DNA from 4 places in the Pseudomonas syringae pv. tagetis genome. Region 1 is predicted to be linked to each of the others. Evidence: predicted binding sites of a transcription regulator. Region 1 holds the regulator's gene; each other region holds the start of a gene.
What was found. The regulator FliA, encoded in region 1, starts transcription of late flagellar genes. The targets are predictions, from matches to a motif close to CTAAAGTTTNNNNNNNNNNNGCCGNTAA.
Positions count from the first base shown of each region.

Region 2: a site for FliA is predicted at 1,080-1,107, ahead of MME58_RS21655 (methyl-accepting chemotaxis protein). Genes of this name have one in related genera too.
Region 3: a site for FliA is predicted at 724-751, ahead of MME58_RS28020 (methyl-accepting chemotaxis protein). Genes of this name have one in related genera too.
Region 4: a site for FliA is predicted at 1,184-1,211, ahead of MME58_RS05710 (methyl-accepting chemotaxis protein). Genes of this name have one in related genera too.

Region 1 is NZ_CP092923.1:3,972,427-3,974,589, forward strand. Features, by position in the region: gene MME58_RS17595 (protein phosphatase CheZ) at 1-93, opposite strand, end outside; gene MME58_RS17600 (chemotaxis response regulator CheY) at 113-487, opposite strand; gene fliA (RNA polymerase sigma factor FliA) at 744-1,484, opposite strand; gene fleN (flagellar synthesis regulator FleN) at 1,481-2,163, opposite strand, start outside.
Region 2 is NZ_CP092923.1:4,868,918-4,871,080, forward strand. Features, by position in the region: gene MME58_RS21650 (proline iminopeptidase-family hydrolase) at 1-895, shown strand, start outside; gene MME58_RS21655 (methyl-accepting chemotaxis protein) at 1,166-2,163, shown strand, end outside.
Region 3 is NZ_CP092923.1:5,974,123-5,976,285, reverse strand. Features, by position in the region: gene MME58_RS26775 (LysR substrate-binding domain-containing protein) at 1-673, shown strand, start outside; gene MME58_RS28020 (methyl-accepting chemotaxis protein) at 858-2,163, shown strand, end outside.
Region 4 is NZ_CP092923.1:1,284,773-1,286,935, reverse strand. Features, by position in the region: gene MME58_RS05720 (ArsR/SmtB family transcription factor) at 1-225, opposite strand, end outside; gene MME58_RS05715 (transporter substrate-binding domain-containing protein) at 372-1,163, shown strand; gene MME58_RS05710 (methyl-accepting chemotaxis protein) at 1,282-2,163, shown strand, end outside.

The DNA.
Region 1 (2,163 bases):
ACCAAAGCGACCTTTTTCAAGGCTGGTGACGAGTTCCTGCGCGTGTCTTTTTAAGGTCGACTCAAAGTCGGCCATCGAATCATTGTTATCCATAGCGCCCTCGCGGCATGCATCAGCTATTGACGCGTTCAAAGATCTTTTCGATCTTCTCTTTCAGCGCTTGAGCCGTGAATGGCTTGACTACATAACCGTTCACCCCGGCCTGGGCAGCTTCAATGATCTGCTCACGCTTGGCTTCGGCAGTGACCATCAGCACGGGAAGGCTTTTGAGGCGATCGTCCTTGCGGACCTCGCGCAGCAGATCGATGCCGGACATGCCAGGCATGTTCCAGTCCGTCACCAGAAAGTCAAAGGCACCGCTTTGCAGCATCGGCAATGCGGTCAGACCATCATCCGCTTCCGATGTGTTGGTAAACCCCAGATCACGCAAAAGGTTCTTGATGATCCGCCGCATCGTTGAGAAGTCATCAACGATGAGGATTTTCATGTTCTTGTCCAATTCGACCTCCAAGCAGTCTTTAACGCGTTCAGCACCTGAACACGCTGTTCACTCAATACTGGCACAGCACACCCCCGGCTGTACGAAACGACGACGGGCTTGGCACAACAACAGGCAAAGACCTGAACAACAAGCCCATCAGGGCACTGCCCGACAGGCTTTTGACTCGTCTATCCTGTTACCACGTAACGCTCTGCACAGCCGGTATGCAGATACTGCGCGACCACAGGCCGCACCGCATCTGTCAACGCGCTCGCCACTCCCCCAAACGCCCTCGCAAACGAGCTGCGCACTGGCTGTGTAACTGACTGACCCGAGATTCGCTGACCCCTAGAACTTCTCCGATTTCCTTGAGGTTCAGCTCTTCGTCGTAGTACAGCGCCAACACCAGACGCTCGCGCTCTGGCAGGTTGGCAATTGCATCGGCCAACGCAGCCTGGAAGCGCTCGTCTTCCAGGTCGCGCGACGGCTCAAGCGAACCGCTTGCGCCATCCTCATGCAGCCCTTCGTGATCGCCGTCCTGAAGCAGGTCGTCGAAACTGAAGAGGCGGCTGCCCAAGGTGTCGTTCAAAATCCCGTAATAATCATCGAGACTCAACTGGAGTTCGGCCGCAACCTCGTGATCTTTAGCATCACGACCGGTTTTAGCTTCAATTGCCCGAATTGCGTCACTGACCATGCGGGTATTGCGGTGCACCGAGCGTGGTGCCCAGTCCCCTTTGCGCACTTCATCCAGCATCGCACCACGGATGCGAATACCGGCGTAGGTCTCGAAACTCGCACCCTTGGTGGAATCGTATTTGGTCGAGACTTCAAGCAGACCGATCATGCCGGCCTGGATCAGATCCTCGACCTGCACACTGGCCGGCAAGCGCGCCAGCAGATGATAAGCGATACGCTTGACCAATGGCGCATAACGCTCGATCAACTCGTACTGTGAGTTACGGGAAGCCTTGCTGTACATCTGGTAGCCGCTCGCAGTCATTGCACAGGCCCTGCACTGGTCTGGTGAACGAGTCGCTCAACGAAGAACTCGAGATGGCCCCGCGGATTGGCTGGCAACGGCCAGGTATCAACCTTCTGGGCAATGGCCTTGAACGCCAGTGCACATTTGGAACGCGGGAATGCTTCGTAGACGGCGCGCTGCTTCTGCACGGCCTTGCGCACGCACTCGTCGTACGGCACGGCACCTACATACTGCAGCGCAACATCAAGAAAACGGTCCGTTACTTTGGTGAGTTTGGCGAACAGGTTGCGCCCTTCCTGAGGGCTCTGCGCCATGTTGGCCAGGACCCGGAAACGGTTCATGCCGTAGTCGCGATTGAGCAGCTTGATCAGGGCGTAGGCATCGGTGATCGACGTGGGCTCGTCGCACACCACCAGCAACACTTCCTGAGCGGCGCGCACGAAGCTGACCACCGATTCACCGATACCGGCAGCCGTGTCGATCACAAGTACATCGAGGTTGTCGCCAATCTCGCTGAACGCCTGGATCAACCCTGCATGCTGGGCCGGGGACAGATGCACCATGCTCTGGGTGCCTGAGGCGGCAGGCACGATACGAACCCCACCTGGCCCCTGCAACAGAACGTCGCGCAATTCACAACGACCCTCTATCACATCGGCCAGTGTACGTTTAGGCGTCAGCCCAAGCAGAACGTCGA
Region 2 (2,163 bases), 900 kb from region 1:
TGCCCCTTTTGGCAACTATCAGACGTGGTATCGCATCACTGGCGATGTGCACGGCCCTCGCGCGCCCTTGGTCATCCTGCACGGCGGCCCCGGCTGTACCCATGATTACGTGGATTCGTTCAAGGACCTCGCCAGTACCGGTCGGGCGGTGATTCACTATGATCAACTGGGTAACGGAAAATCCACGCGACTTCCCGGACAAGGCAATGAGTTCTGGACGGTGGATCTGTTCCTGCGTGAGCTGGACAACCTGCTTGAGCATCTGGGCCTCAAGGATAACTACGCTCTGCTGGGCCAATCCTGGGGTGGCATGCTGGCGTCGGAGCATGCGGTACTCAAACCCACGGGGCTGAAGGCGCTGATTATTGCCAACTCACCTGCTGACATGCGCACCTGGGTCAGCGAAGCCAATCGACTGCGCGAGGCATTGCCGGCAGAGGTGCAGGCTGCATTACTCAAGCACGAACAGGCAGGAACGTTGACTGACCCTGAGTACCTGAAAGCCTCACGGGCATTTTATGACCGTCATGTCTGTCGCATCACCCCTTGGCCGGAGGAGGTTAAACGAACCTTCGACCAGATCGACGCGGACCCGACGGTGTATCACGCCATGAATGGCCCTACCGAGTTTCACGTCATCGGTACGATGAAGGACTGGACCATCGTCGATCGCCTGTCATCCATTGAGGTCCCCACGCTGCTGATTTCCGGAGAGTATGACGAGGCCACACGGCTAGTCGTAAAACCCTATGTGGATAATATTCCTAATATTTGCTGGTCGATTTTCGAAGAGTCCAGTCACATGCCTCACGTGGAAGAACGCATGGCGTGCATGGGCCGCGTTGCAGGTTTTCTGGACACACTGGTTGTTACGGGTAACGCCTCGGCGGCGTAACAGTCAGTCCGGCGGTTATGCCCGTCAAAACCTGAATTATTAGAGTTAATACTTTAGTGACAGCGGGCAAGGCAAGCCGTTTATTTTATTCACTGCGCAACGGGATTTTCTCCAGTCCACACAATGACTTAACAGCCCCTCAATACAGCCAAGTCAATAATGAAATAACTTTCATCGCTATTTATTAAAGCTCTCCCTGCTTCGGCAGAAAAACAGTTATTGGAAAGGAATGTATCCCCTTTCGCCTGTTTTTTGCCGCCGGAGGCAATCATGAACCTCAGATCATTGAATATCTCACGCAGGGCATCCCTGTTTTTTGGCGTTATTACCTTGCTGCTGATTGGTCTCGGTGGATTCTCCTACGTGCAGATCGACCATCTGCGCACGGCCGAACAGAACATAGAAGAAAACTCGCTGCCCAGTATTCAGGTGGTCGACGACATTCAGATCGCCCTGCTTCACGCCCGCCTGGAAAGCATCAGAATGCTGGCCAGTACCGATCCCGCCGTACACAGCACTGCGGAAGCCAAAGTCCGGGAAGCTATCGAAGCGCTCCGGTCGAACAGCGAGTTCTATCGGAAAAATCTGATTTCGGGTGAAACCGACCGTGCGCAATTCGAAGACGCCAACAGCAAGATGGGAGCCTACATCGACGGTGTAAAACAGATCATCGCCATGGACAGCTCCGATCATGAAAAAGCCGTTTCCTTTGCGAACGCAGAGCAGGTTCAACGGGCCAGCGCCTATCAGGAAAAACTTTCCACGCTGCGCGGTCACAACGCTGAAGAAGCCGTGAGTTCCGGGAAAGATGCCACCGCCGTTTATAACCACAGTGTCAATGTGTTACTGACGGTGGTTGTCGTGGCGTGCCTTCTGACAGTGGTTCTGGCGGTTACCCTGACACGCAGTATTGTCGATCCGATCGGCATCTCCCTCAAACTGGCAGAAGACATCGCCGCAGGCGACCTGACCCGGCAACTGGGCGTCACCGGCAGCGATGAAGCGTCACGTTTGATGAACGCACTGAACACGATGTCGGGCAACCTGCGCAGCACGATTCAGGAGATATCGGGCGCGTCCGCCCAGTTGAGCACTGCCGCCGTCGAGATGACATCGATCACCGAAAGCGCCGATCGCACACTGCAGCAACAGAACAGCGAAATCGAGCAGGCGGCCACCGCAGTAACCGAAATGAGTGCTGCCGTAGAAGAGGTCGCTCGTAATGCTACGTCCACCTCCCAGGCCGCCCAGCAGTCGAGCATTTCCGC
Region 3 (2,163 bases), 2.0 Mb from region 1:
CTGCAGCACCTTGCAGACCGACGAGGGCATTCTGCGCATGAAAGCTCCCTCGACACTGACCATGCGCTGGTTGCTGGCGCGGCTCAGTCGCTTCCGTCACCTGCAAGTGGGCAACGAAGTGCAACTGACCAGCGCGTGGATGGATATCGATGCGGTGGACTTTACCCGGGAGCCTTTCGACTGCGCGATTCTGCTCAGCCACGGGCACTTCCCGTCGGATTGGGAGGCCACTTTGCTGTTCCCCGAGTTGTTGATTCCGGTGGGTGCGCCAACGCTGTTACAGGACCCGCCCTGGGACGTCGAACGGCTGGCGAAAGCTGAACTACTGCATCCCACCCCCGATCGACGTGACTGGCGCTCCTGGCTGAACCGAATGGGGCTGGCAGACAAGGTGTCGCTCAAGGGCGGGCAAGTGTTCGATACGCTTGAACTGGGAATGATCGCAGCGGCACGCGGTTACGGGGTGTCGATGGGCGATCTGCTGATGGTCGCCGAAGACGTGGCACAGTCCCGCCTGAGCCTGCCGTGGCGAACGGCAGTATTCAGCGGTGAGAACTACTATCTGGTCTGGCCGCGTACAAGGCCCGGCGTAGAGCGGTTGCGGCGTCTCAGCGATTTTCTGCAGGCGGAGGTCAACGCTATGGAGTTGCCGTTAGTTGAAGTACTGCATTAAAAATTAGTTTAGTATTGAACTGCCATCATTCGTTAATGTCGCGCTTCGCACTCAAGTAACGACCTTGGTGGCCGAAGCATTGCTTAACTACCGCCTGTTCAGGCGGCACAACATACTCACTAATTTATCAGCTGAATGGTAAGCCACGGACCCGGCAACTCCAATCATTCGGCACGGAGTCTCTATGTCCAAGCCCCGTACCCGAATTGCTTCGCAACTCGGTATTGCTCTGGCTGTGATCCTGGCCGTGGTCATCAGTGGCAGCACGCTGTTCGCGCTGCGGTCTCTGGACGCGTCCAACCTGGTGATTCGCGAAGAACACATGTCGAGCGAAGCCAGATTGCTCGCCGACCAGCTCAACACGTTTCACAGCACCTTGCGCGACAGCACTCAGCGTTTGAGTGGGCTGTTCGAAAAGCGCTTTGCCGCGGGCCTGAGCCTGCAACCCGACAAGCCGGTCACGGTCGCGGGCACATCCACGCCAGGCCTGTTTCTGCGTGACACCGCGCTGAACAACGATTTCACCGAAGTCGATGAATTCCGCTCAATGACCGCAGGCGTGGCAACGATTTTCGTGCGTAGCGGCGACGACTTCATCCGTATCAGCACCTCCCTGAGCAAGCAGGATGGCACACGCGCCATCGGCACCGTGCTGGATCGCAAGGGCGCAGCCTACGAACGTTTGATAGCCGGTCAAAGCTACGTTGGCAAAGCAGTATTGTTTGATCGCTACTACATGACTCAATACAGCCCGGTTCGCGACAGCAGCGGCAAGATCATTGCGGCGCTGTTTGTAGGGTTCGATTACACCGATGCACAGAAAACCCAGTTCGATAACCTGAAGAGCTTCCGCATCGGCTCCACCGGCTCGCTGGCACTGCTGGACGAAAAAGGCACCTGGCTGGTGCCGCCGGCGGGCGTCAAGTCGCTGGACAGTGCCGCCAAGTCGGTTGCCGATCTGGCCAGCAAACCGGGCAAGGCACAGTTCTGGAATGACGGCGATGACGACTACTACAGCGTTGGCCAGCCATTCGCCGGTGGTCCCTGGACAGTCATTGCCAGCATGCCGCGCGACGAAATCAGTGAAGTGACCTGGAACGTCGGCACGCAATTGGCCATCGGCAGCCTGCTGGCCATGTTGATCGCAGTCATCAGCGCGATCTGGCTGCTGCGCAGCAAGCTGCGTCCTCTGTCCGAACTGGTACGCCAGGCCGATGCACTGGGTGCGGGCGACCTGAGCGTACGCCTCAATGTGACCAGCAACGACGAGATCGGCCAACTGTCGGGCAGCTTCAACAAGATGAGCGAAGCGCTCTCATCGATGGTGTCGCATATACGTACCGCAGCGCAGGAAGTCAGTACCCGCGCCCATGCGTTGTCCGGCCTGTCGGGTGGTGCCTACGAGGGCATGGAGCAACAGTCCGGAGAGATCACCAGCATGGCCGGTGCCGTCGAGGAGTTCAGCGCCACGTCGATGAACATTGCCGACA
Region 4 (2,163 bases), 2.7 Mb from region 1:
CGCCTGAACCAGCCCGGCGCGTTGCAGGATGGCCAGATGCGCAGACGCCGTGGAAGCCGACAGACTTGCCTTGGCTTGAATGTGCGACACGCACACGCCTATCGCCGGATCACCGTGGTCCTGTGGAGGGAAATGGGCTTGCGGGTTTTTCAGCCACTCCATGATCAACATGCGAGTGTCATTGCCGACCGCTTTGATTTGCTCAAGAATCATGGGGCACAACATTACGCTTTTTTACGAAATGTTCAACCCCTGATTGATGCCCGTACATCTGAACGCATGTTTTCATTACAGCTTCACATCGGCCTGACAAATGAAGCAATCTGTCGACTCCAACAAAACCGACTGCATGGCTGCGAGCACTCATACTCATGATGAACCTTAAATACAGCGTATTCACCGCCCTGCTGCTGGGCATGACAGGTATGGCTCAGGCTCAGGATTCCTCCTCGCACCTGGACAAGGTGCTGCAGGCTGGTCAATTGGCGGTTTGCACGACCGGCGACTACAAGCCTTACACCCTGCTCCGCGAAGACGGTGAGTACGAAGGCATCGATATCACCATGGCCCGCTCGCTGGCCAAAAGCCTGGGAGTGAACGTGCAGTGGGTGCCTACCACCTGGAAGAATCTCATGCCGGACATGGTTGCCGGTAAATGCGACATCGGCATGGGCGGCATCTCGGTCAGCCTGGAACGTCAGAAGAAGGCGTTCTTCAGCAATACACTGGACGTGGACGGCAAGATTCCCTTGGTACGTTGTGAAGACAAGGCTTCCTATCAGACTGTCGAGCAGATCAACCAGCCGTCAGTGCGCCTGATAGAACCTGCTGGCGGCACCAATGAAGCCTTCGCCCGCGCCCATCTGCCAAAGGCATCCCTGTCTTTTCACGACAACAAGACCATCTTTCAGGAGCTGCTGGACAAAAAGGCTGACGTGATGATCACTGACGCCTCCGAAGCGCTCTACCAGCAGAAACGCATGCCGGGCTTGTGCGCCGTCAACCCGACCCGGTACATGCAGTACGGTGAAAAAGCGTACCTGTTGCCACGCGACGATGTGACCTGGAAAAGCTACGTGGACCAATGGCTGCATCTGAGCAAGGCCACCGGTGAGTATCAGCAGGCGCTGGGAGAGTGGCTGGCAGTGCCTGCACAGCTGTAAAAATATCATTTAGCTACTACTTAAAGCTTGGGCCGGGGACGCCGATAGCTTTGAAGCTGTGCCGTATTTCGCACGGTTCCGATTCAGCAGGCGCACAACCCTTAAAGGGAACCCCCCCATGTCCCAAATCCAAGCAGCTACTACCGGCCCTACCATAAAACAACGATTGATGGCTTCCACCTTCGCCATCATCGTTGCGTTTATCGCGCTCTCGGTTTTCATGATCCACACACTCAAGACCTCCACCGAGAATGTCGACGCGCTGTACAACCGGGATTTTCTCGCCACTGAGGCGGTGAACAATATCGATGGCGCATTGACCCGTGTGGACATCAACATCCTGCGCATGATCGCCATCGGCAATCCGGAACAGACTGCAGGCTGGAAGAATGAGAACGAGGCGGCTTTTGCCAGGCTGGACCAACTGACAGTCCTGCTCGGCAAGGACACGGCTGAAACGCTGGATGTCGCGCTGACCCAGCAGTTGCAGCGTGATTACACAAATTTGCGTGATGGCATGCGACACCAGACGAGTGTCATTCAGACGGGTGATATTGCAGCCGCCACCAACATCAACCGCACCGAAGTAAAACCGTTCGCCGAACAGGTATTCAAGACCCTGCAAACCCTGCGCGAGCAGGGCAAACAGAGTGCTGGCGAGCGTTTTGAAGCCCAGGAAGCAAGCGCCGCTCGGGCCAACAATCTGTCCATTGCCGCCACACTGGTGATTGCGGTGCTGGGTGTCGTGGTGACACTGCTGACCATACGCAGCATTCTTTCAGCCATCGGGGGCGAACCGGGAACGGTGGCTACAATCACACGCACCATCGCCAGGGGCGACCTGAGCAGTACAATCAAGGTCAATGCCAATGACACCACCAGCGTCGCCGCTGCCGTGGTTGCCATGCAGACTCAACTGCGAGACACACTTCAGCAGATTTCAAACTCGGCCACTCAGTTGGCCGCTGCGGCCGAAGAGATGACAGCCATCACCGAAGAT